3 regions of the Exiguobacterium sp. R-17 genome follow, and region 3 is predicted to be linked to each of the others. Evidence: predicted binding sites of a transcription regulator. Region 3 holds the regulator's gene; each other region holds the start of a gene.

Region 1 (7,403 bases), 860 kb from region 3:
TATTCCCGAACTTTGGAAACTCGCCTTCGATCTTGAAATCAACTGCAACCCCATCCGCATCTCGGATTGGACGAACTGTCGCATAACGGATGGCGGATAGACTATCAGCGACGACTGATAAACCAGCGATACCGCATGCCATCGTCCGTAAGATTTCCGGATCATGTAAAGCCATTTCAATCCGTTCGTAGCTGTACTTATCATGCATGTAGTGGATGACATTCAGTGTGTTGACGTACAGTTCCGCGAGCCAATCGAGTTGACGATCATAAGCCGCCATGACCGTCTCGTAATCGAGTACTTCATCGAGCATCAATGGTGTAGCTGGGGCGACTTGGATTTTGAGCTTCTCGTCCATTCCGCCATTGATTGTATAAAGTAATGCTTTTGCAAGGTTTGCTCGAGCACCGAAGAACTGCATCTGTTTCCCGATCCGCATCGCGGAGACACAACAAGCGATGCCGTAATCATCTCCATAAACCGGTAACATCAAATCATCGTTTTCATATTGAATCGAGCTTGAAACGATCGACATCTTCGCACAGAATTCCTTGAATCCGCGTGGAAGCTGAATAGACCAGAGAACGGTTAGATTCGGTTCCGGTGCCGGACCAAGTGTCGAGAGCGTGTGTAAGAAGCGGAATGAACTTTTCGTGACGTTTGATCGTCCATCTTCACTCATTCCACCGATTGATTCCGTTACCCATGTCGGATCACCTGAGAACAGATCGTTGTAGTCTGGTGTCCGTAAGAACTTAACGATCCGAAGCTTCATGACGAAATGATCGACGAGTTCTTGTGCAGTCTCTTCCGTCAAGCGACCAGCCGCAAGATCACGTTCGACATAAATATCAAGGAACGTCGAGACGCGACCAAGTGACATGGCTGCCCCGTTTTGCTCCTTGATGGCAGCAAGATAAGCAAGGTAGACCCACTGGAATGCTTCTTGTGCTGTTTCTGCAGGGCGGGAGAGATCGAAACCATAGCGAGTTCCAAGCTCGGTCAGTTCCGTTAATGCACGCAACTGTTCATTCATCTCTTCGCGATCACGAATCATTGATTCAGATAAGAATCCACCACGTGCCTTTAAATCCTGCTTACGTTCTTCGATCAAGCGTGCCGTTCCGTACAAGGCGACGCGACGATAGTCGCCGATAATCCGTCCGCGTCCATAGGCGTCCGGTAATCCTGTGATGATACCGGCTTTACGTGCGGCACGCATCTCTGGGGTATAGGCATCGAAAACGCCCTGGTTATGTGTCTTTCGGTACTCGCTGAAGGTTTTCGTGACGGTCTCGTCTGCTTCAAAACCATACGCAGCTAAGGCATCATTCACCATCCGAATCCCGCCGTTTGGATGAATCGAACGTTTAAACGGCTCGTCTGTCTGTAAACCGACGATTTTTTCGAGTGAGCGATTCAGATATCCTGCATCATGCGAGAGGATCGTTGATGGTGTCTTGGCATCGACGGCAAACACACCACCACGTTGTCGTTCTTCATTTGTCAGCTGTAGAATTTGTTGCCAGAGCCGTTCCGTCGCTTGCGTCGGACCGACTAAAAAGTGATCATCTCCTGTATATTCCGTGCGGTTGAGTCGAATGAAATCTGCGACATCGATCGCTTTTACCCATTCACCAGACGTAAAGTTTGCCCAGGCACTTGTTTTTTCTAATAACATGGATACCACTCCTTTAAAATTGAGCTAATGATCAGTTCCTTATGTGAATAGTGTAACAAAAGGAGGTAGAGATTCCCTTTACGTTCATGTGAATATTTTAACAAGTGATTAAACGTTGATATGACGGGCTTTCTTTATTTCTGTACTTATGAAAGAGTGAAGATTAAAAAACAGGTGAAGCCTGGTAAATCAAGATTTTCGCGAAACTGTATGGGCTGATTTGAAAAAGATCCACTAGCACAGTTGAAACTGTGAGGAATGTCACGTTACGGTATCTTGTGTTTTTACGACGTATCGTTGACAATGAAAAAGGGAATATAGAACGTGGAGGTGTGCCAAATGGAGTATGTGTCATTAACACAACAAGGAGATTATCAGTCGGGAGACTGGGTCTCACTGAAAATCGGATCGGAAGGTTCGACGCGAACTGGGATGATCACAGAATTTGAAGGTGATGGATTCTGGATTCGGTTTGAAGATGATTTTGATTATGAAGACTTTATCGGCTATGATGAATCGTACTGGATTGCGCTTGTTCGCCGTCCCGTGGACGTAAAAGCGACGTATGCCAGTCTTGCCGTGTATCCGGCACTCGCTGCAGAATTACAGGATCGTGTCATCCAAGGCTTCGAGATTTTAGAGGAAGAAGCTGGTGAAGGAGAAGTCCGGTTCCACATCCGATTGCTCGACGCAGGAAATGAATATACACAGACATTACGGGGATACCGTGATGCATCAGGAGATCATGTCGAATACGTAACGGCATGATGGAATTAAGAGAGTAGGAGAAATCGTTATGAACTTTACAAAACCATTTTTACAGGAAGCATGGGAACGGGCACGCTTTACAGAGTTGATGCCTGTTCAAGAACAAGCGATTCCGTTGTTGCGCGAAGGAAAAGATGTCCTAGCTGAAGCGCCGACAGGTACAGGGAAGACGCTTGCTTATGTCATTCCAGCTTTAGAAAAGATTGAAGTGGAAGAGCCACACGTGCAAGTCGTCATCACGGCACCAACACGGGAACTCGTCATGCAAATTCATCAAGTCATTCAATTATTTGCTCAAGGAAGTGGTATCAAATCCGGTGCATTCATTGGTGGTGTTGAATTAAAGCGACAATATGAACGATTGAAGAAAAAGCCGCAAATCATCGTCGGAACACCGGGACGTCTCGTCGAGTTGATTGATTCGAAGAAGCTGAAGATGCATAAGGTGAAATTGATCGTTTTAGATGAAGCGGATCAAATTTATGAAAGTGGCATGAGTGACTCGGCGACGCGAATCGCAAATAGTGCGCTACGCGATCGACAACTGGCATTTGTCTCAGCGACATTGCCGGAACGGACAGCAGAATGGGGACGGACGCTTGCGAATGATCCTGAGACGATTCGTGTTGAGCGTGCCGTCAGCACACAAGTGACATTCGGTTATTTGGAGACTTCACGTCGTCAGAAACCGGAATTGTTACGTCGTCTGGCGAACATGCAAGGATCAAAAGTGCTGACATTCATCAACAATCGCTCATTCCTTGGACCATTGAATGGCGAGTTGAGTAAATTCTCACTGAAATACCGGATTTTAGACGCTGAAAAAGGAAAACGAGAGCGGATGGAGACCTTGCGTTCTTATAAAAAGGGAGAGTTTCCTTTACTCGTCACGACAGGTCTTGCGGCGCGTGGGCTTGATATCGAAGCGGTCACACACGTCGTCCATTACGATTTACCGGAGTCGCTTGACGATTTCGTACACCGTTCAGGTCGGACGGGACGCGGAAACGCAAATGGGATGGTACTTGCACTTGTCACGGATCAAGATTTAAAACACTTAAAAACACTTGCAAAGCAAATGGGCGTCGAGATGGAGCCAATGGAAATTTACCGCGGAGAAGTCATTCCGAAACGTGAATTCACAGCTCCTCAGACGATTAAGCGACCGGCTACTCCTCACCGGAAAGGGCGATCGAAATGAAGAACGATCGAAAAGTAATTCCATTTCCGACGACGGTTTCTGAAGCGGAAATGAATGCAGCCTTGAAAAAAATGTATCAGGAAGCAGCAACAGCACGCAGTACGGACTGGGTCGCTTTCATTGAAGAGATTGCGACAGAAGGACGTTGGTATTTAAAAGATGCTGAATTGTTCCGGGACTTATTCGTTGACTGGGCGATCTTCTATGAAACGGATGATCAAGGAAAAACACCGCACGGTCGTTTTCTCGAGCAGATAAAAGACGAGTTATCACCTAGTCTATATCGCGCCTTACGTGGATTAGCTGACCCGATGCCTTCGCTGTTTCAAGTCGATGCAGAGGGTGTTGTTGACTTAATGTCGAAACAGACATATCAAACGGATTTGGCTGAGATTGAAGTCGAACCGGGGGATCTGTTGATTGGGAAACTGCTCTATATTTCGGGGAAGTGGCGCTTTGCGATTGCCTACATGAAGGTAGCGCGCGCATTAGTACCAGAAGTCCTCGCTTTGTTGACGGACTTCGTGGATGAAGTGGGAGAAGACGCGTTACTTCGTCAATATCCAGAGTTTTGTGCGGAATTAATCGACTTGCTCCTCGATATCGAAGAAGGTAACATTGCACCAAGACCCGAAGAATAACTCAAAAAACCTAGGACACGTTGACTACAAAAAGTCATATGTCCTAGGTTTTTTTCATGGGTCCGCTCGATATAAAGCGACATCATTCTTATCCCGATGTTTCACGCGATACATGGCAAGATCGGCTTGCTTTAAACATGTTTCAAGATCGGCCTCATGACACGCTGTCACTCCGATGCTTGCGGAAACGAATAAAGATTGTCCTTTATAGACATAGGGACGTCTTAAAAATTGTAAAAAGGATTTACATTTTCGGCGTAAGGAGAGTTCATCATCGGCTTGTAAAAGGATCGCGAATTCATCTCCACCGAGGCGATACACGGATTCCGAAGAACTTGTATGTTCGCTCAATCGCTTCGCAACTTCAATTAATACATAATCTCCTGCCTCGTGACCATACGTATCATTGACTTGCTTAAATCCATCTAAATCGACTAAGGCAAGATAATTCTTATCGGAGAGTCGATTTGAGAAATCTCGTTCTAAGGAACGACGGTTTCCGATATTAGTCAAAGCATCATGATAGGCATGGTATTCGATTCTCTTTTGACGAATTTTGCTTTCCGTGACATCATGTAAAATCGTGAATCGTCCCATCGAGGTAGCGGTAATTTGAATCGGAATATCAATGATTTCATAGCGTCGACTTTGTTCATCCTCATACTCATCAACGTTCGTTTCGAGCATTTCTAACAAATGACGCATCGTACGAGGAACATGTTCAATCGTCATATCTGGCAAATGAAACAGACGTTGGGCAGCTAAATTCGCGTACAGCGCAGTGCCGGACTGATCGAGTCGAATCATCGGATCAGGATGACCGAGGAAGAGTGGAATGACCTGTTGTTCACTATCTTGGATTTGTTGTTTTCGATGTTCAATGCGTGAAGCGAGTTGTTCATTTCGTTCGTGTAATTGTGCGACAATCAACCCATGTTGACGGGCAATCAAGATTTGTCGAACGATTAGTAGGAATAAGATGATAAAGATGTCGAGTTTTCCACCTTCTTGTTCCACCATGTAGTGGATGAACAAAGGGATGGCCAGTAAAGGAAGCCACGAACGAGGAATGACCGTCGTTCGAGCAGTTCCTTCTTCAATATGATCAACATGCCATAGAATAGCTGCACTTTGCGCCAAACGAATCAATATCGGGAAGAACACCAGATAATTCGCTGAAAAATCAGGGAAGTAGACACTAGAGACTTCATAGATACCACGAATGAAAATGGATAAGAATAATAGAAATAAGGCCATCCGTGATACCCAATGTGTTTCTTGGATGAACGTAAAATAGAAAAAAACGAACAAACCGAGTGATGTGTTCGTAATGACGATGATGGCATAAGGAACAGTCTGAAGCCCAGGGTTCGTCAGTTCATTGAGGACATGGAATGCGACAAGTCCAATGAAAATGACGATAATCGCGGCATCAACGAAAGCAAGTACATGTTGTCCGAGTGTTCGTTTTGTGATGATTCGGTAAAAAATCGCGTATAAGAATACGTAATGGGATATTGAAAATAAAATCAGGCTATAAATAGATGGAATTGGAAAGTCTGAATAGACAAAACGTAACGTCTCAAAAATGGAACCGATATAGGATAAAACCAGTGATCCTAAAGCAATCAGCCAGAAATTTCGTCTGGGTACGACTAATGTTTGTTCCTTACGATAAGCCGTAAGAATGAAGTAAGCGATCAACCCAAGTGATACATACTGAAGTACCTGTTCGACAATCCCATTAGAGATGGAAGGAGTCCATGTAGTAAGGATCATTAGAATAAAAGAGATTACGAGCATGGCAGGGAACCAACGGATGAAGTAGTTTGATTTAAGCACGGGATCCCTCCTAACGTTTGATGTGGACAGCGAACATATAGTTATTTTTCTCGTTCTTCTTGATCTGGTACATGGCTTCGTCTGCCCGAATCAATAACTGTTCTGAACTCTTACCGTCTTCAGGGTATAAGGAAATTCCGATAGATGGTGTGATATGAAGCATATACGTGTTGATATAGAATGGATAATTTAGGATTTCGAGAACGTGTTCGGCAAACTGTCGAGTTTCCGAGGCAGATGCCTGAATGAAGATCAAGAATTCATCTCCACCAAGGCGTGCGACGAGATCAGTTGGCGTCGTCATTGATTGAAGACGCGTTGCTGTTTCTTGTAGCAGTAAATCACCGACATCATGTCCATAGGTGTCATTGATTTGTTTGAATCCGTCCAAATCTATGAATAATAAGGAGCCATAATCTAGCGTTGGCAGAGTTAGATAGAGTTGCTCCTCGAAGTAACGCCGGTTTGGTAAACGAGTGAGTGAGTCATGGTATCCCATACGTTCTAGCCATACTTCCTGTTGATAGTCTTCTGTGACATCCGCTAAGACGACGAAATAGCGTTGCTGATGTGGAATATCGATGATTGTCGTATTCAAAAAGGTTTCTGGATGCTCCTCCGTAGCAGGTACATGTAGGAGGTGAGCAGGATAGGTCGACTGCTTTTGTTGAAGCAACGGGATGAGCCGATCAAGTTGACGGCGTTGACTCGGTCCGAGCGGTAAATCATTCCATCCTGCTTCTGCAGCGGCTGGATTGACGGATCGAATCTGATACATGTCATCGATTTCAAAAACGATTTCTGGATAAGACAAAAAAAGTGACGTCAGTTCTTTTTCACGCAACTGTAGCAACTCTGTTTTTTGATGAACGATGTCTTCTAGATTCGTTTGTAATGCCGTTGTTTCCTGTAACAACCGAAGATTTTCCCGGTATGAAAAAAGCTGCCGTGTTAAAAATAATAAAAACGTAATACCAATAGACAACAAGAAGAAGGTTCGAGAGACAGGAAAAAACGTAATATAAAGAATCAGCGCAGATAATAAGATGTAAACCAACAGTGAACGCGTAAGTGTCTCGACTCGAATAAGATTTGCTTGCTCCTCACGACTAATGGGAAGTGTACGTGTGTTCAGAAAGGCGATAAGGAACAGACCGCTAAGTGGATATAGCGGAAGCAATAGACCCGATATTTGCGGTTCACCGTTTAATAACAAGGTATAAAACACGAAGTTCGTCATGCCGAGAATGAATGTTCCGAGGACAAGAAA
Region 2 (7,403 bases), 840 kb from region 3:
TTCAAAAAACAATTCGGTGTCACACCGAACGAGTTTCGTGAATTGTTGTCGATTTAAACGACTATCGAGGAGGAATCGTACATGAGTGTACACATTAACGCAGCTGAAGGACAAATCGCCGAAACGGTCTTACTTCCAGGAGATCCGTTACGGGCTAAATACATCGCCGAGACGTTTTTAGAGGATGTTGTTCTCTACAATGAAGTTCGAGGAATGTATGGTTTTACAGGTACTTATAAGGGTAAAAAAGTTTCTGTTCAAGGAACAGGTATGGGTGTACCATCGATGTCAATCTATGCGAACGAACTCGTTCAGTCGTATGGTGCGAAAAACTTGATTCGTGTCGGTACTGCTGGTGGCATTACTCCAGACGTTAAAGTCCGCGATGTCGTTATCGCAATGAGTGCTTCACATGACATGGCACAAAACCGCGCTCGTTTTAACGGATTAGACTACGCACCGACAGCGTCTTTTGATCTGTTGCATAAAGCCTATACAGCCGCAAAAGAACAAGGCATCGATGCAAAAGTCGGTCAAATCTTCACGACGGATCAGTTCTATCAAGATGATTTTCATCATTTCAAAAAATGGGCAGATTTCGGATGCCTCGCAATCGAGATGGAAGCAGCAGGACTGTATACGCTCGCTGCGAAACATAAGGTAAATGCATTGACGATTTTGACGATTTCGGATCATCTGTTGACAGGGGAAGAAACGACATCGGAAGAGCGTCAAACGACATTCAACGACATGATGAAAGTCGCGCTCGAGACAGCGATTCAATTATAAAGAGCAAGACGGAGAATCCTCTCCGTCTTTTTTCATATCGAAAAAGAGATATGGTAAGATGAAGGCAGTGTTATAGACCAGTTAAAGGAGAGATTCTCGGATGGAAACAACGATGACAGAGACAGATCTTTCAGAACGCTTGCAATTACAACGGCACTTTTTCCGGACAGGGGCAACACGCAGTCTAGCCTTCCGCTTAAGTATGTTAACGTTCTTACGCCAAGCAATCGAAACACATGAAGTGGCGATTTATGAGGCATTAAAACAAGATCTCAATAAAGGACAGCATGATGCGTTCACGACGGAAATCGGATTCGTTTACGGAGAGATTCAACGGATGGAGAGACAACTCCGTCGACTGGCAAGACCAAAACGTGTCACAACACCGCTTCTGCATATCGGGTCGAAAAGTGAAATCCAATACGAACCTTATGGCAATGTGCTTGTGATTGCACCATGGAACTATCCCTTCCAGCTCGCACTTGCTCCTGTCATTGGTGCGATTGCAGCCGGGAATACGGTCGTCCTTAAACCATCCGAGTTGACACCGAATGTCTCTCGCGTATTACGAGAAGTCTTTGAAACGGCATTCCATGAACGATTCGGAATCGTCATAGAAGGGGATGCTGAAGTCAGCAGTGCCTTATTAAACGAGCGTTTTGACTATATCTTCTTTACGGGTTCCACACGCGTCGGAAAAATCGTACATCAGGCTGCGGCGAAGCACCTGACGCCAGTCACGCTTGAACTAGGTGGAAAATCTCCGACGATCGTGCACAAGGATGCAGAACTTCGTCTAGCAGCGAAGCGGATCGCATGGGGAAAATGGTTGAATGCGGGACAGACATGTATCGCTCCGGATTATGTATTGATTCATGAAGACGTCAAAGAACGCTTCTTACAACTGATAGAAGAAGAAGCCTTCAAACAGTACGGAAACGGCGTAGGCGTCTCTTCATACGTTAAAATCGTATCGGACGATCATTTGAATCGTTTAAGCAATTATTTAACGCAAGGAACGATTGAATTCGGTGGACAAGTGGATCCGGAAACACGCAAGATGGCGCCGACCGTCATGACTGGTGTAGCGAAGGATGCTCCATTGATGCAAGACGAAATCTTCGGACCGATCCTACCGGTGTTAACATACCATGAAATTGAAGAAGTTATTACATTCGTCAACGATCGTGATAAGCCGCTTGCGCTTTATCTATTCACAGAGAATAAAGCCATCGAGCATCGCGTCCTTGAGCGAATTTCGTTTGGTGGTGGATGCGTCAATGACACATTGATGCATGTCGCACAGCACCACTTACCATTTGGTGGAGTCGGAGCGAGTGGAATGGGTGGATATCATGGCAAATATAGTTTCGAGACGTTCAGTCATCGGAAAGGAATCGTCAAAAATACGACGGCATTTGATTTACCGTTCCGCTACATGCGAACAAATAGCAATTCCAAATGGATGCGCTTTTTGTTATGATGAGCTGTGATTAATTGACTTAAGAAGGAGCTCTTCACTTGAAAGATCAAGTAAAACAGTGGATGAAACGAACAGGCTTGATTGAACGCGGTCTTCGTACCGTCATGAGAGTCTTTACATGGTTGCCACAAAAACGTAAGCGAATTCTTTTCGAGAGTTTTCTCGGAAAACAATATAGTGACAGTCCGCGTGCCATTTACGAATTGATGCGCGCGATGCATCCGGAGTGTGAGTTGATTTTCAGCAAGCAACGAGGTGTTGCATTTCCACCAAATGTCAAGACAGTAGATCGGTTGACGTTCCGCTGGATTTATTTACTTGCGACGTCACGGGTCTGGGTATCAAACAGTCGGTTACCGGGTTGGTTGATCAAACCGGAAAAAACGTTTTATCTCCAAACTTGGCATGGCACACCGCTCAAGAAACTAGCGCTTGATATGGATGATGTCCAAATGGCGAATACGACAACCGCACGATATAAACAAGGATTTAAGCAGGAAGCAGCAAAATGGTCTAGCTTAGTTTCACCCAATGCCTATTCCAGTTCAATATTTAGACGGGCATTTGCATTTGAAGGTGAGATGCTAGAAATTGGGTATCCTCGAAATGATATATTTTATCAAGAGGCGCGACATGCTAAAATCAAAGAAGCAGTATATCGCCACTATGATATTGATCATTCAAAAAAAGTCTTATTGTATGCACCAACTTGGCGAGATAATGCATTCGAAGGTCAAGGGAAATATTCATTTGAGCTGCCTTTTTCGCTAAATGAATTTGAAAAGCGATTTGGGGATGAATACGTTCTGCTTGTCCGAATGCACTATTTAGTTGGAAGTCGTCTCGACGTCACTGCTCCATCCGTTCGAAATACATCGGACTACCCGGATATCGCGGAGCTTTATCTGGCATCGGACGCCTTGATCACGGATTATTCTTCTGTCATGTTTGATTTTGCGCACTTATCTCGTCCGATTTTATTCTATACGTATGATTTAGAACATTATCGAGATCAATTGCGTGGGTTTTACTTCGATTTTGAGCAGGAGGCACCGGGACCATTGTTGTCGACTGAAACGGCACTGTTTGAAGAGCTGGACCAGTTAGATGATTGGCACACACGGTATGCATCAGCATTTCGAGCGTTCCAAGAGACGTATTGTCAATGGGATGATGGACAGGCTTCAGAACGGGCAATGAAGACGATCATAAAGAGAATTCACGGATAAAAGGGAGAGCAGAATCATGAAGAAGGTTATTACGTACGGAACATTTGATTTATTACACTGGGGTCATATCAACATCTTAAAACGCGCAAAAGCGATGGGAGACTATCTTATCGTTGCGATTTCAACGGACGAATTCAATCGTTTGAAACATAAGCAGTCCTACCATAATTTCGAGAATCGGAAGATGATTCTTGAAGCTATCCGTTATGTGGATGAAGTCATTCCGGAAAACAGCTGGGATCAAAAAGTAGAAGATGTGAAGAAGCATAACGTCGACCTCTTCGTCATGGGTGATGATTGGAAAGGCGAGTTCGACTTCTTAAAAGAGCATTGTGAAGTCGTTTACCTTAGCCGAACTGAGGGTATTTCTACGAGTCAGATTAAATCGGAATTAGCTTCGAAGTGATTGAAGAGGAGACCACACGACGACGTGCGGTCTTTCTTCGTAGAAGGGCAGGATGAAAGTGGTTAGAGAAGGAATCGTATGGGTCTATTTATTGTTGTTTCGTATTTGTTATGGTGTCTTTCGGTTGTTACCGCTTCGCCCCGTCACTTTATTTTGGATGACATACGGGGATAACGCAAAACCTGTTAATGATCGCTTGGCGCAGGAATTGCCAAATGAGAAACGGTATCTTGTATATGATCACCATTTCATGAAGCAGCCGGATTTATGGAAGTCAGACCGAATGCTTCGCTTTCGTCGATTACGGTTCGTCAGACTCGCATATTTACTTGCGACCTCCCGGACGGTTTTCGTCGATAATTATGTTGCGGAATTCAGTGTTGCTAAAACGCGACGTGGAACACGACGTATCCAGCTATGGCATGCCGGCGGAACGTTAAAGCAGTTTGGACTAACTTCTTCGAAAAGCCTGTTCGTATCGGAACGGATACGAAATCGGTTCCGACGTGTCTATCAGGAATATGGTGATTTCATCGTGCCGGGGATGCGTTGTGCGACACAATTCATGGCACCGCATGATTTAAAACGATCTCATTTTAAACCGTTCGGCATGCCGCGGACGGATTATTGGTATGATGAGGTTCAGCGGGAACATCGGGCGCTTGATTTAAAAGAACGTTATGTAAAACCCGACCGCCGGATTCTATTGTATGCCCCGACTTACCGCGAATATAAAGGAACGGAAGATCACACGATTCAACAATTTGAACAACTGGCTAAAACAGGCTGGACGATTCTTGTTAAGTTACATCCGACGATCCGAGCGCTTTCGACCTATCGTTCCGCCCATATACATCTTGTGGATGACACGTATCAGATCAATGATTATTTGCTCATCACGGATGTTCTGGTGACCGACTATTCATCGATTCCATTTGAAAGCTGTCTTCTTGAGATTCCAACGTTCTTATACACACCGGACATCGATACATATCGACAACTACCAGGACTTGTCGATCAGTATCCGAAACCATTACCGGTGCGACAGACGGAGCAGATGGCGCAATTGATGGAGTGGATCGTGTCTGACGCGATACTTGAAGAGTGCCGTCAGCACATGCAGGAATTCCAAACAAGTTGGTATGATCACCCACCAGGTCAAGCAGTTGAACGAATCGTTCATCATTATTACGGAACAGGTATGTGATACTATATCTGACGATTGCTTTAGTTTTAGAAAGCGGTCGTCAGATACTTTTCAAAAATAATGTGAAACATTGAACAAAGTTTGACAATCTTTTGAAAATCCATTCTTTTGAACTGTGATGTTCTATACTAAAAGCAGAAGAAAAGGAGAGGAGAAATGGATATGCTGACTTGTGGAACGACTGAAGCAAATACGTTCATCTTATCACCTGAGACAAGAACGTTACTAGAGAGCTTCATGACGGAAACGACGTTCAAAAAGGATTCCATCGTTTGTTGGGAAGGGGAAATGAACGACAAGTTGTTTTATGTGAAACAAGGAGGCGTCAAACTATCGAAGTTGACGAAAAAAGGCAGTCCATTACTCATGTTCTTATATTTCAAAGGGGATCTATTTGGTGAATTTGATGTAGGAGAAGCTTTTCCGAGTTCATACAGTATCGAGACGATGGAGGATAGTATCATCGGTTTCCTCTCAAAAGAAAAATTAGAGGAACTCATGAGAAAGGATGGTACTTTTGCGCTTGAGATCATGCGGTGGCAAGCATTGATGCGGAAACAAACGGAGACTAAATTGCGCGACTTGCTATTGTTCGGAAAACCGGGTGCATTAGCTTCGACGTTACTTCGTCTCATCGCGATGGAAGGGGAACAAGTAGGAGAAACCTACCGTCTTGCAAAACGTCCATCCGATGGGGAGTTTGGTCAATTGATTGGCGCACCGCGTGAAACGGTCAATCGGATGTTCTCCCAGTGGAAAAAAGAAGGTGTCATTTCGATGACGCCAAAAGAAATCATCATTCATGATGCACAATATCTGCGTGATCTGTGTCATTGTGAAGGATGCCCAGCAGGTGTTTGTCGAATTTAATAGATAGTGTACAAACAATTCAAACGTGAAGCAGAATTTTCTGTCTCATGTATGGATTGTTTTTTTTGTAGATGAGTCGTGCCTCCTTCTCTTGTTCAGATGTGAACTTTTTGTGTGTTTTTAGAAAGAAAAGTGCGGATTCTTCACATTTGAAGTGATATATATCACAGTTTCCGAACTTGCTGAATTCTTACAATAAAGACAAGTTCAAAGCAGGAGAGGAGTAATCACCATGGACCAAAAATCAGAATCAAACCTCAAAGGAACATTTATTGCCGTCCTGATCGTAGCAGGTATCATCATTGGGATGTGGAGCTCAATCTTTCTATTATTCTTATCACGGTAAGGGGGAGTCACAATGCATATTCATCGTCTAGAAAAAATCTGGCTGATTTTTGGAGCAGTGATGCTTGGCGTCTTTTTAACCATCATCGGCGTATCCGCTTTTGCATCCGGAAATCAACCGCCATCCGATGCAACATTGATTGATCCGACGAAAGTTGATCAAACGAAACCATTCGACAAGCCAGGACTAAAAAAAATCGATGACGACCGATACGAAGCGATCATCGTCGCACAAGCGTTCCAATTCACACCAAAAGATATGGTCATTCCCAAAGGGGCAACGGTTGATTTTTTGGTGACATCAAAAGATGTCGTCCATGGCTTTGAAATTGTCAAGACGAATGTCAATATGATGGTCGTTCCTGGTCATATCAATTCCATTGAATATACATTCAAGGAAGCTGGCGAGTATTTGGTCGTCTGTAATGAATACTGTGGATCGGGTCATCATATGATGGCAACCAAAATCAAGGTGGTGGAATAAGATGAATGCCATTTCAAAAAAATTAAGACAGTTCGAGATGGAGCGTGGTCTGCCTGCTACCGTCATCGGAATTAAGGAAGCGAAGCTCGCTTTCGCACATGTTAGTTTTTCGCTCGTTGCCTTATTGATTGGTGGTTTATGTGGATTGTTGCAAACGATGGTGCGGACAGGTGTCATTCCAGAAATTGCTGGAGTCGGCTACTATGAGCTTCTCACTGCCCACGGGTTAATGCTTGCGATCGTCTTTACGACATTATTCATATTTGGATTACTGTTTTCATTTTTAGGTCAATCCTTTGGACGTTTCGAAGACTTTCCTCGACGTCTCGGGTGGGTTGGATTCTGGTTCATGATCCTTGGTGTCATCCTCGTCACATGGATGGTACTTGCAGGAGAAGCTTCCGTCCTCTATACATTCTATGCACCACTCAAGGCACATCCAGTATTTTATATTGGACTCGTCATCTTCGTCGTCGGAACGTGGATTGCTTCTGGTGCCATGTTCCGTATGTATGCTGATTATAAACGGGAACACCCTGGCGTTCATCCACCACTTCAAGCATACATGAGTATTATGACTGCCTTATTAT
Region 3 (7,403 bases):
TCTTTTAATGCGTCTTCAATCAAATCAACGGCTGCGCAGTACTTCGGATAATCAAGATCACCCGAGCCAAAAGCAGCAGCCGGTATCCCGTCTAAAAATTGTTCCCGTAGCTCCTCGATGAAATCTTCTGCTTCATACGGTAAATCACCGTCTCCCCATGTATATGAGCCGAGTAATAGACCATCAAAACGTGATAGATCCTCCCCGACGAATTGATCCAGTTCTGTAATCGTTACGTTGACATCGTGTTGCTCGAGCTCACGTTGAATGATTGAGACGATATCTTCCGTATTACCGGACATGCTGACGAATCCAATTGCAATCTGCATGCATGTTCCTCCTTTCGCTGTACTTCCTTACTTTAATTGATAATGATTATCAATGTCAAAAGATCATATAAAAAAACACCTTCCGAAGAAGATGCTTTTTCATACATTAGTCTTGTAGTTCGGCCCATTCCTCAATGGAACGAATGACCGGTTCGAGTTGACGCCCTTTGTCGGTCAAACTGTATTGAATCTTAATCGGACGATCGGGAATGACAGTCCGGATGACGATGCCTTCCGCTTCGAGCTCCTTCATACGTTCCGTGAGCATGCGACCTGATAATTCGGGGATGGCATCTTGAATCTCATTGAAACGACATGTCTTCGTCAACAAGTGACGTAAAATCAGACCTGTCCATTTCTTACCTAAGATTTCAAAGGCATGTTCGACTTTGGGACAAAGAGCCGTTTGGATTGCGACTTCTTCCATCAGCACTCATCCTTTCTATAGTTGTAGTATACCCGCTTCTGCTAAAAAAATCGAATCATTTTACTTAATGTAACAAAAAGAACTAAAACAAATCTATTTACTTTTAGTAAGTGATAAGATATAGTCTGTTTATCGAGTTACTTAAAGTAACTTAAAAACATTAGGTAAAAGGAGAAAAGAGAAATGATGGATACAGGACTTTTAATCATTCGTTTAATCATCGGTTTAACATTTGCTGCACACGGTACACAAAAATTATTTGGTTGGTTTGGTGGACACGGCATCGCTGGAACAGGCGGTTGGTTCGAATCAATCGGCATGAAGCCAGGGAAAGCACTCGCAATTACAGCGGGTCTTGCTGAATTAATCGGTGGATTATTGTTTTCAGGCGGTGTATTCCTCTGGATCGCTGCAATCCTCATCATCGGTTCGATGCTTGTCGCGATCGTTAAAGTACACGGTGCGAATGGTTACTGGGTGACGCAGAACGGGTACGAATACAACATGGCATTGATCGTTATCGCCCTTGGAGTGGCGATGATTGGTGCTGGAGACTATTCACTCGCTGCACTCATCGGGTGAGGAAAAAGGTGGGTCATTCATGAAGTTCGAGGCATCAACGCTTAGCGCAAAAGACAATTATAAATTACTGATCGGAAGCATCATTCCGCGTCCGATTGCCTTCGTGACGACGCTAGGGGAAGACGGGACGGTCAACGCCGCCCCCTTTTCCTTCTTTACAGTCGCATCAAGTAGTCCGCCACAACTGGTGATTGCCGTACAACGGACGGATCAGGGACAAAAGGATACGGCACGTAATATCCTAGCAAAACAAAGCTATGTCATCCATATCGTCAGTGAAGAAATCGTCGACGCTGTCAATGAGACGGCTGCGCCACTCGCTTACGGTGAAAGTGAACTCGAACGGACGGATTTAACGCTCGTCGATAGCGACGCAATCGACGTGCCCGGAATCGCGGAAGCGAAAATCCGGTTCGAGATGCGCTTAACGCAACATGTCGAGCTAGAAGGTGCCGATCTTTTGATCGGGGAAGTACTGCGCTATCACGTCGCGGATGAACTCGTAGAGTCGTTCCGGATTGACGCAGCAGGATTGAAGGCTGTCGCTCGTTTAGCAGGGAATGATTATGCGACGATCGGGAAGACGTTTACGATTGCCCGACCGACAAAATGATAGTAGTGTGAATGCTTGATTCACTGTACGATCCATGTTGACGACGAACGTTTCGATTCAAATAAAAAGGAGTGGAGAGACCGGTCTAGCTACCGGAATCTCCACTCCTTTTTTCATATCGCGCATCTAGTTCATCGATCGGACTTCAAGGTTGTGAATCGATTTCGTTCGAAGAACCTTCGAGACCGTGACGTTTACTATACTGATAACCATCGAGCAAATAAAAAATGATTGCCAGCGCCCAAACCCCGACACAACTGATCAAAAAGGCGGTCAATGGAGTGACGCTACCATAATAGGATATGATCAATGGATCACTGAGTTCGACGAATAGTTGTGTCGTCAGGAGCGTACAGCATAATCCCGAGAGTAAACTGACGAAAAGACCGCTCCATGTCTGGATGACGAGACCAATCATACAAGAAATCAGGAGAAACAAAGGAAGCGCAGCATTAAAGGCATCCGGCCGGATGAAGGTCGACACGTAGTCCGCATACATTGGTACGAAATAAAGGATGCCGGATAGCAGTCCTTGAATCAAGTTAATGAAAAAGCTTTTCGTCCGCATCAGTGTTGGTTCTCCCATCGTTCCATCAATTCGAGTAGATCGACATCGATCTGGTCCCGTTCCGCAGATAACGCTGTCGCTTTTGGAATATCATTAAAGACTTCCGGTTCGCAAAGCAACTGTTCGATTTCCGCTGAACGCTGTTCGAGCCGTTCAATATCTTGTTCGAGTTGTTCGATTTGCTGACGGCGTTTTTTTTCTTCTTTCTGTGCTTCTTTGTCGATCGTCTTCGATGCTGTGACTTTTGCCGCTTTTGCCTCTTCGGCTTCAAGGCGAGCGATTTCTTCTTGTTCGGCCTTCTTCTCTGTGTAGTACGAATAATCGCCGAGGTATTCTGTCACACCAGCTTCACTCATCTCGATGACGCGTGTCGCGATCCGATCGATGAAGTAGCGGTCATGGGAGACGAAGAGTAGCGTACCTTCATAGTCGACGAGGGCGTTCTCAAGGACCATCTTCGAATCAAGATCCAAGTGGTTCGTTGGCTCGTCAAGGATGAGGACGTTCGTCTTCCGGAGTTTCAGTTTTGCGAGCGCGAGACGTCCGCGTTCGCCACCAGACAATTCATGAACGATTTTGAAGACATCGTCGCCGCTGAACAGGAATTGTCCGAGCACAGAACGGACTTCTTGTTCGCGCATCAGTGGCCATTCGTTCCAAATCTCATCGATGACACGGTTCCGGTCATTGAGTTCCGCTTGCTCTTGATCGTAATACCCGATCGAGACGCCGGTGCCGAAACGGAAATCACCGAAGAGAGGACGTAAACGACCGACGAGGACTTTTAAGAGCGTCGACTTCCCGATTCCGTTCGGTCCGACGAGTGCCAGTGATTCGCCGCGTTGCAAGCGGAACGTGATGTCTTTTGAGACAGCTTCTTCGTAACCGATTGCCAATTGATTGACTTGAAGAACGTCATTCCCGCTCTGTTTTTCGATTGGGAAGGAGAGGACCGTACTGCGTTCATCTCCATCTGGTCGATCGAGCCGGTCGACCTTCTCGAGCCGTTTTCGAACGCTTTGAGCACGCTTTGTCGTCGTCGCCCGAGCGATGTTTCGTTGAATGAAGTCCTGCATCTTTGCGATTTCTTCTTGCTGCTGTTCGAACTGTTTCATTTCTTGATCGTACAATGCCGCTTTTTGCTCGAGGTACTTCGTATAGTTCCCCGTGAACTTACGACAGACATTACGAGAGAGCTCATAGACGACATTGACGACTTGATCGAGGAAGTACCGATCGTGCGAGACGATCAGAACGGCACCACGATAACCACCGAGGTAACTTTCAAGCCAAGCAAGCGTATCGATATCCAGGTGGTTTGTCGGCTCATCGAGAATGAGAAGCTCTGGTGCTTGCAGGAGCATCTTCGCTAAGGCGAGCCGTGTCCGTTGACCCCCGGACAATGTCTGGATCCGGCGTGAGTAATCGTCTGGATAAAAGCGCATGCCGTGCAGGACGGAGCGGATATTCGCTTCAAACTGATAACCACCTGCTTCTGAGAAGTCATGTTGTGCTTGATCGTACGTCTTCAGAAGTCGATCGTAAGCGACCGGGTCGTTCAAGATGTGCTCCATGCCCATCTCGATTTCCATCCGGCGCAGTGTCCGTTCTTGTTCTTGCAGATGTTCAAAGACGGTCAGCATCTCGTTCCAGATCGTCTCATTCGATTCGAGACCACTGTCTTGCGCGAGATAGCCGATTTTGACATCTTTACCTTTCATGATATCGCCCGAGTCATGACTGAGTTCACCAGCGATGATTTTGAGCAAGGTTGATTTACCGGCACCATTGCGACCGACGAGCGCAATCCGGTCGCGCTCTTGTACTTCCAATTTGATATTTTCTAAAATCGGCTCGACGCCGAATGATTTCGAGAGTTGGTTGACTTGTAAGAGTATCATTTCCATCCATCCTTCCACCCTTTAGTCTATCACGAACAAAAGCGCGAGGTCCTGCGGAATATATTATTTGTGACTCTATGTGAAGTGGTTTACAATCAAGGAGAGTAGAAAGCTTTTTGCAAAGATTTGGGTGCCACGATGGATGTGGCCGAAGGGGGAACTGCAGGATGAATGGACCAGACACAAAAATTCCACAAGCGACAGCAAAACGGTTGCCGCTATATTATCGTTTCATCCAAAGTTTATACAATTCAGGTAAGCTCCGCGTCTCTTCTGCTGAGTTAAGCGAGGCGGTGAAGGTTGATTCAGCAACGATTCGTCGCGACTTTTCCTACTTTGGGGCACTAGGGAAGAAGGGGTATGGATATAACGTTCAACATCTCTTAACGTTTTTCCGGAAAACCTTGAATCAAGATGAGGTGACGAATGTCGCCTTAATCGGGGTCGGTCATCTCGGAACAGCGTTTGCAAATTATAACTTTTTAAAGAATAATAGTACTCGGATAGTCGTTGCGTTTGATGCGGACGAAGAGAAGGTCGGAACAACGACGCATGACGTTCCAATCTATCATGTTTCGGACATGAAAGAACAAATCGAAGCGAATCAGGTCGATGTCGCCATCTTGACGGTTCCATCCCAGTTCGCACAGTCAGTAGCGGATGAGTTAGTCGAGTATGGTGTGACAGGCATTCTGAACTTCACGCCTGCACGGTTGAACGTGCCAGCGAGCGTTCGGGTTCATCACATCGATTTATCGATCGAGTTGCAGTCGTTAGTTTATTTCATGAAGCATTATTCGCAATCAGCTGAAGGAGTGAAATCATAATGGAAAACCTTATCCCGCTCACGTTAGGTATCGGACCTGCGAGTATCGGATTAATTGCTGTCGTCGCGTTGATCATCTTCGGACCGAAGAAGTTACCGGAATTCGGTCGTGCTGCCGGTCAAACATTGAAAGAGTTCAAAAATGCCACGAACGGCATCATGGACGACGATAAAAAGGACGAACCGAAAGAGAAGTGATTGAATCATGACGGTTGATCAAGAACAAAGCATGACGTCGCACCTAGACGAACTGCGTAAGCGGATTGTCTGGTCGCTCCTCATTGTCGTCGTCCTGTTCGCTGTCGCATTTCCGCTCGTCCGACCGCTCGTCCGTTTTCTGCAAGCAGACTTAAAAGAGCTCGGTATCGGATTAAATGCCTTCAACGTCGCCGATCCTTTAATGTTGTATTTGAATCTTGCGTTCATCATCGCGCTGATTTTAGCGTCACCGTTCTGGATGTATCAACTGTGGGCATTCGTCCGACCAGGGCTTTATGAAAAGGAACAAAAAGCAACACTGACATATATTCCAGTCATCTTCTTTCTATTTTTGGCTGGTGTAGCCTTCTCGTATTTCTGGTTGCTTCCTTTCTTGCTTGAAGTCTCAACGGATCTCGGGAAAGAATTGGGGATCGAGCAAGTCATCGGGGTCGAAAACTACTTCAGTTTCTTGATCCGGTTGACGATGCCGTTTGGTCTTCTCTTCCAATTGCCGGTCGTGACGATGTTCCTGACACGTCTTGGTCTTGTGACGCCATATTTCATGCGAAAGAATCGGAAATATGCGTATTTCGCGCTGTTCGTCGTTGCGGCATTGATCGCACCGCCGGACGTGACGTCACACTTGATGATCTCAGTGCCGTTGTTCGTTCTCTATGAAATCAGTATCTTGATTTCTGCGCGGACGTATAAAAAGGTCTTGATCCTCGAGCAACAGGCAGAGCTTGAACGACAGGCGGATTTGATGCGTGAATTGAATAAATGAATCGTGAATTCCTTCCAGCAATTTCGGGAGGAATTCTTTTTTATGAAAGCGTTATGTTTATATTGATAAAGCAGTTAGCGATGCGTATACTAAAGATAATTCATGGGGGCTTAGCTCAGCTGGGAGAGCGTTTGGCTGGCAGCCAAAAGGTCGTCGGTTCGATCCCGATAGTCTCCACCAAGTGCATACGTTCAACTCCTCGAGTGCTCGAGGAGTTTTTTTATGTTCCCAGTTAAATTCCTTCCAAATATAAAATGTCACCAAAAAGAAATAAATTAAAAAAATAGACAAATATAAATTGTTTATTTCCATTAACTTCATTAAACTAAAAATACAGAATTTTCTTTAAACTGTTTTATTAGTATTACTACTATGGTTTTACAGAAAAGGGGAAACGAACGCATGAAGAAGAAGATTGCACTTATGGCAGCCGTCTTAATGACGTCTTCCAATCTAGTCAGTGCGCAAGGTGCACTGTCCTCGCAAGACAAAGCGACGGGTCAAAAACCGCAGGCGCTCTCACTGAAGAAATCGGGGCAAGAAAAGAACTACAAACAATCGGATAAAGTCCGAGTCGTCATCGAGATGGAACAAAAACCGGCGATTCAAATCGCCCAAGCTCAAAACAAGCGGTATAGCACATTGAGTAATGCCGAAAAGGAATCGATCAAGGATCGACTCGTCAGTGTCCAAAAATCAGTCAAGTCAGCTATCGCTAAAAAGGCGATTCCTGTTACATATAAAGAAAGCTTCACAACCGTCATCAATGGATTCAGTGGTGAAGTGAAGTTCGGTGACATCGAAGATATCAAACAACTCGACGGAGTCAAAAGTGTGCATATCGCGCACGAATATGCGCGCCCAACCGTCGATAAAGGTGCCAAGCCAGACATGCTGTACAGCAAGGACATGGTCAATGCGAAGGAAACGTGGCAGGACTATGGCTTCAAAGGGGAAGGAACCGTCGTCGCGGTCATCGATACGGGGATTGATCCATCGCACAAAGACATGGTCTTGAGTCCAGAGACAAAGGTGGATTTAACCTCTTCGAAAGTCGAGAGTGCGAAAGAAACAAAAGGCTTAAAAGGAAAGTACTTCACGGAAAAAGTACCGTACGGCTATAACTATGCCGATCACGACAGCGAAATCCGTGACTTAGGTGCGGGGGCATC

The links. The regulator Rex, encoded in region 3, represses fermentation and respiration genes when NADH is low (regulators of the CRP and FNR family bind a similar motif). The targets are predictions, from matches to a motif close to TTGTGAAATATTTCACAA.
Region 1: a site for Rex is predicted at 1,768-1,785, ahead of pflB (formate C-acetyltransferase). Genes of this name have one in related genera too.
Region 2: a site for Rex is predicted at 6,137-6,154, ahead of ACN9MT_RS03130 (cytochrome C oxidase subunit II). Genes of this name have one in related genera too.

What each region holds. Positions count from the first base shown of each region.
Region 1 is NZ_CP184372.1:607,658-615,060, forward strand. It holds gene pflB (formate C-acetyltransferase) at 1-1,681, opposite strand, end outside; gene ACN9MT_RS03190 (hypothetical protein) at 2,021-2,449, shown strand; gene ACN9MT_RS03195 (DEAD/DEAH box helicase) at 2,478-3,650, shown strand; gene ACN9MT_RS03200 (hypothetical protein) at 3,647-4,291, shown strand; gene ACN9MT_RS03205 (diguanylate cyclase domain-containing protein) at 4,346-6,133, opposite strand; gene ACN9MT_RS03210 (diguanylate cyclase domain-containing protein) at 6,144-7,403, opposite strand, start outside.
Region 2 is NZ_CP184372.1:590,887-598,289, forward strand. It holds gene ACN9MT_RS03095 (response regulator transcription factor) at 1-57, shown strand, start outside; gene deoD (purine-nucleoside phosphorylase) at 82-789, shown strand; gene ACN9MT_RS03105 (aldehyde dehydrogenase) at 890-2,272, shown strand; gene ACN9MT_RS03110 (CDP-glycerol glycerophosphotransferase family protein) at 2,335-3,501, shown strand; gene tagD (glycerol-3-phosphate cytidylyltransferase) at 3,518-3,907, shown strand; gene ACN9MT_RS03120 (CDP-glycerol glycerophosphotransferase family protein) at 3,960-5,114, shown strand; gene ACN9MT_RS03125 (Crp/Fnr family transcriptional regulator) at 5,277-5,984, shown strand; gene ACN9MT_RS03130 (cytochrome C oxidase subunit II) at 6,217-6,330, shown strand; gene ACN9MT_RS03135 (cytochrome c oxidase subunit II) at 6,343-6,813, shown strand; gene ACN9MT_RS03140 (b(o/a)3-type cytochrome-c oxidase subunit 1) at 6,815-7,403, shown strand, end outside.
Region 3 is NZ_CP184372.1:2,750,705-2,758,107, reverse strand. It holds gene ACN9MT_RS14420 (flavodoxin) at 1-329, opposite strand, end outside; gene ACN9MT_RS14415 (winged helix-turn-helix transcriptional regulator) at 436-756, opposite strand; gene ACN9MT_RS14410 (DoxX family protein) at 940-1,338, shown strand; gene ACN9MT_RS14405 (flavin reductase family protein) at 1,358-1,951, shown strand; gene ACN9MT_RS14400 (hypothetical protein) at 2,097-2,519, opposite strand; gene ACN9MT_RS14395 (ATP-binding cassette domain-containing protein) at 2,519-4,420, opposite strand; gene ACN9MT_RS14390 (redox-sensing transcriptional repressor Rex) at 4,588-5,247, shown strand; gene ACN9MT_RS14385 (twin-arginine translocase TatA/TatE family subunit) at 5,247-5,444, shown strand; gene tatC (twin-arginine translocase subunit TatC) at 5,452-6,231, shown strand; tRNA gene ACN9MT_RS14375 (tRNA-Ala) at 6,336-6,411, shown strand; gene ACN9MT_RS14370 (S8 family serine peptidase) at 6,634-7,403, shown strand, end outside.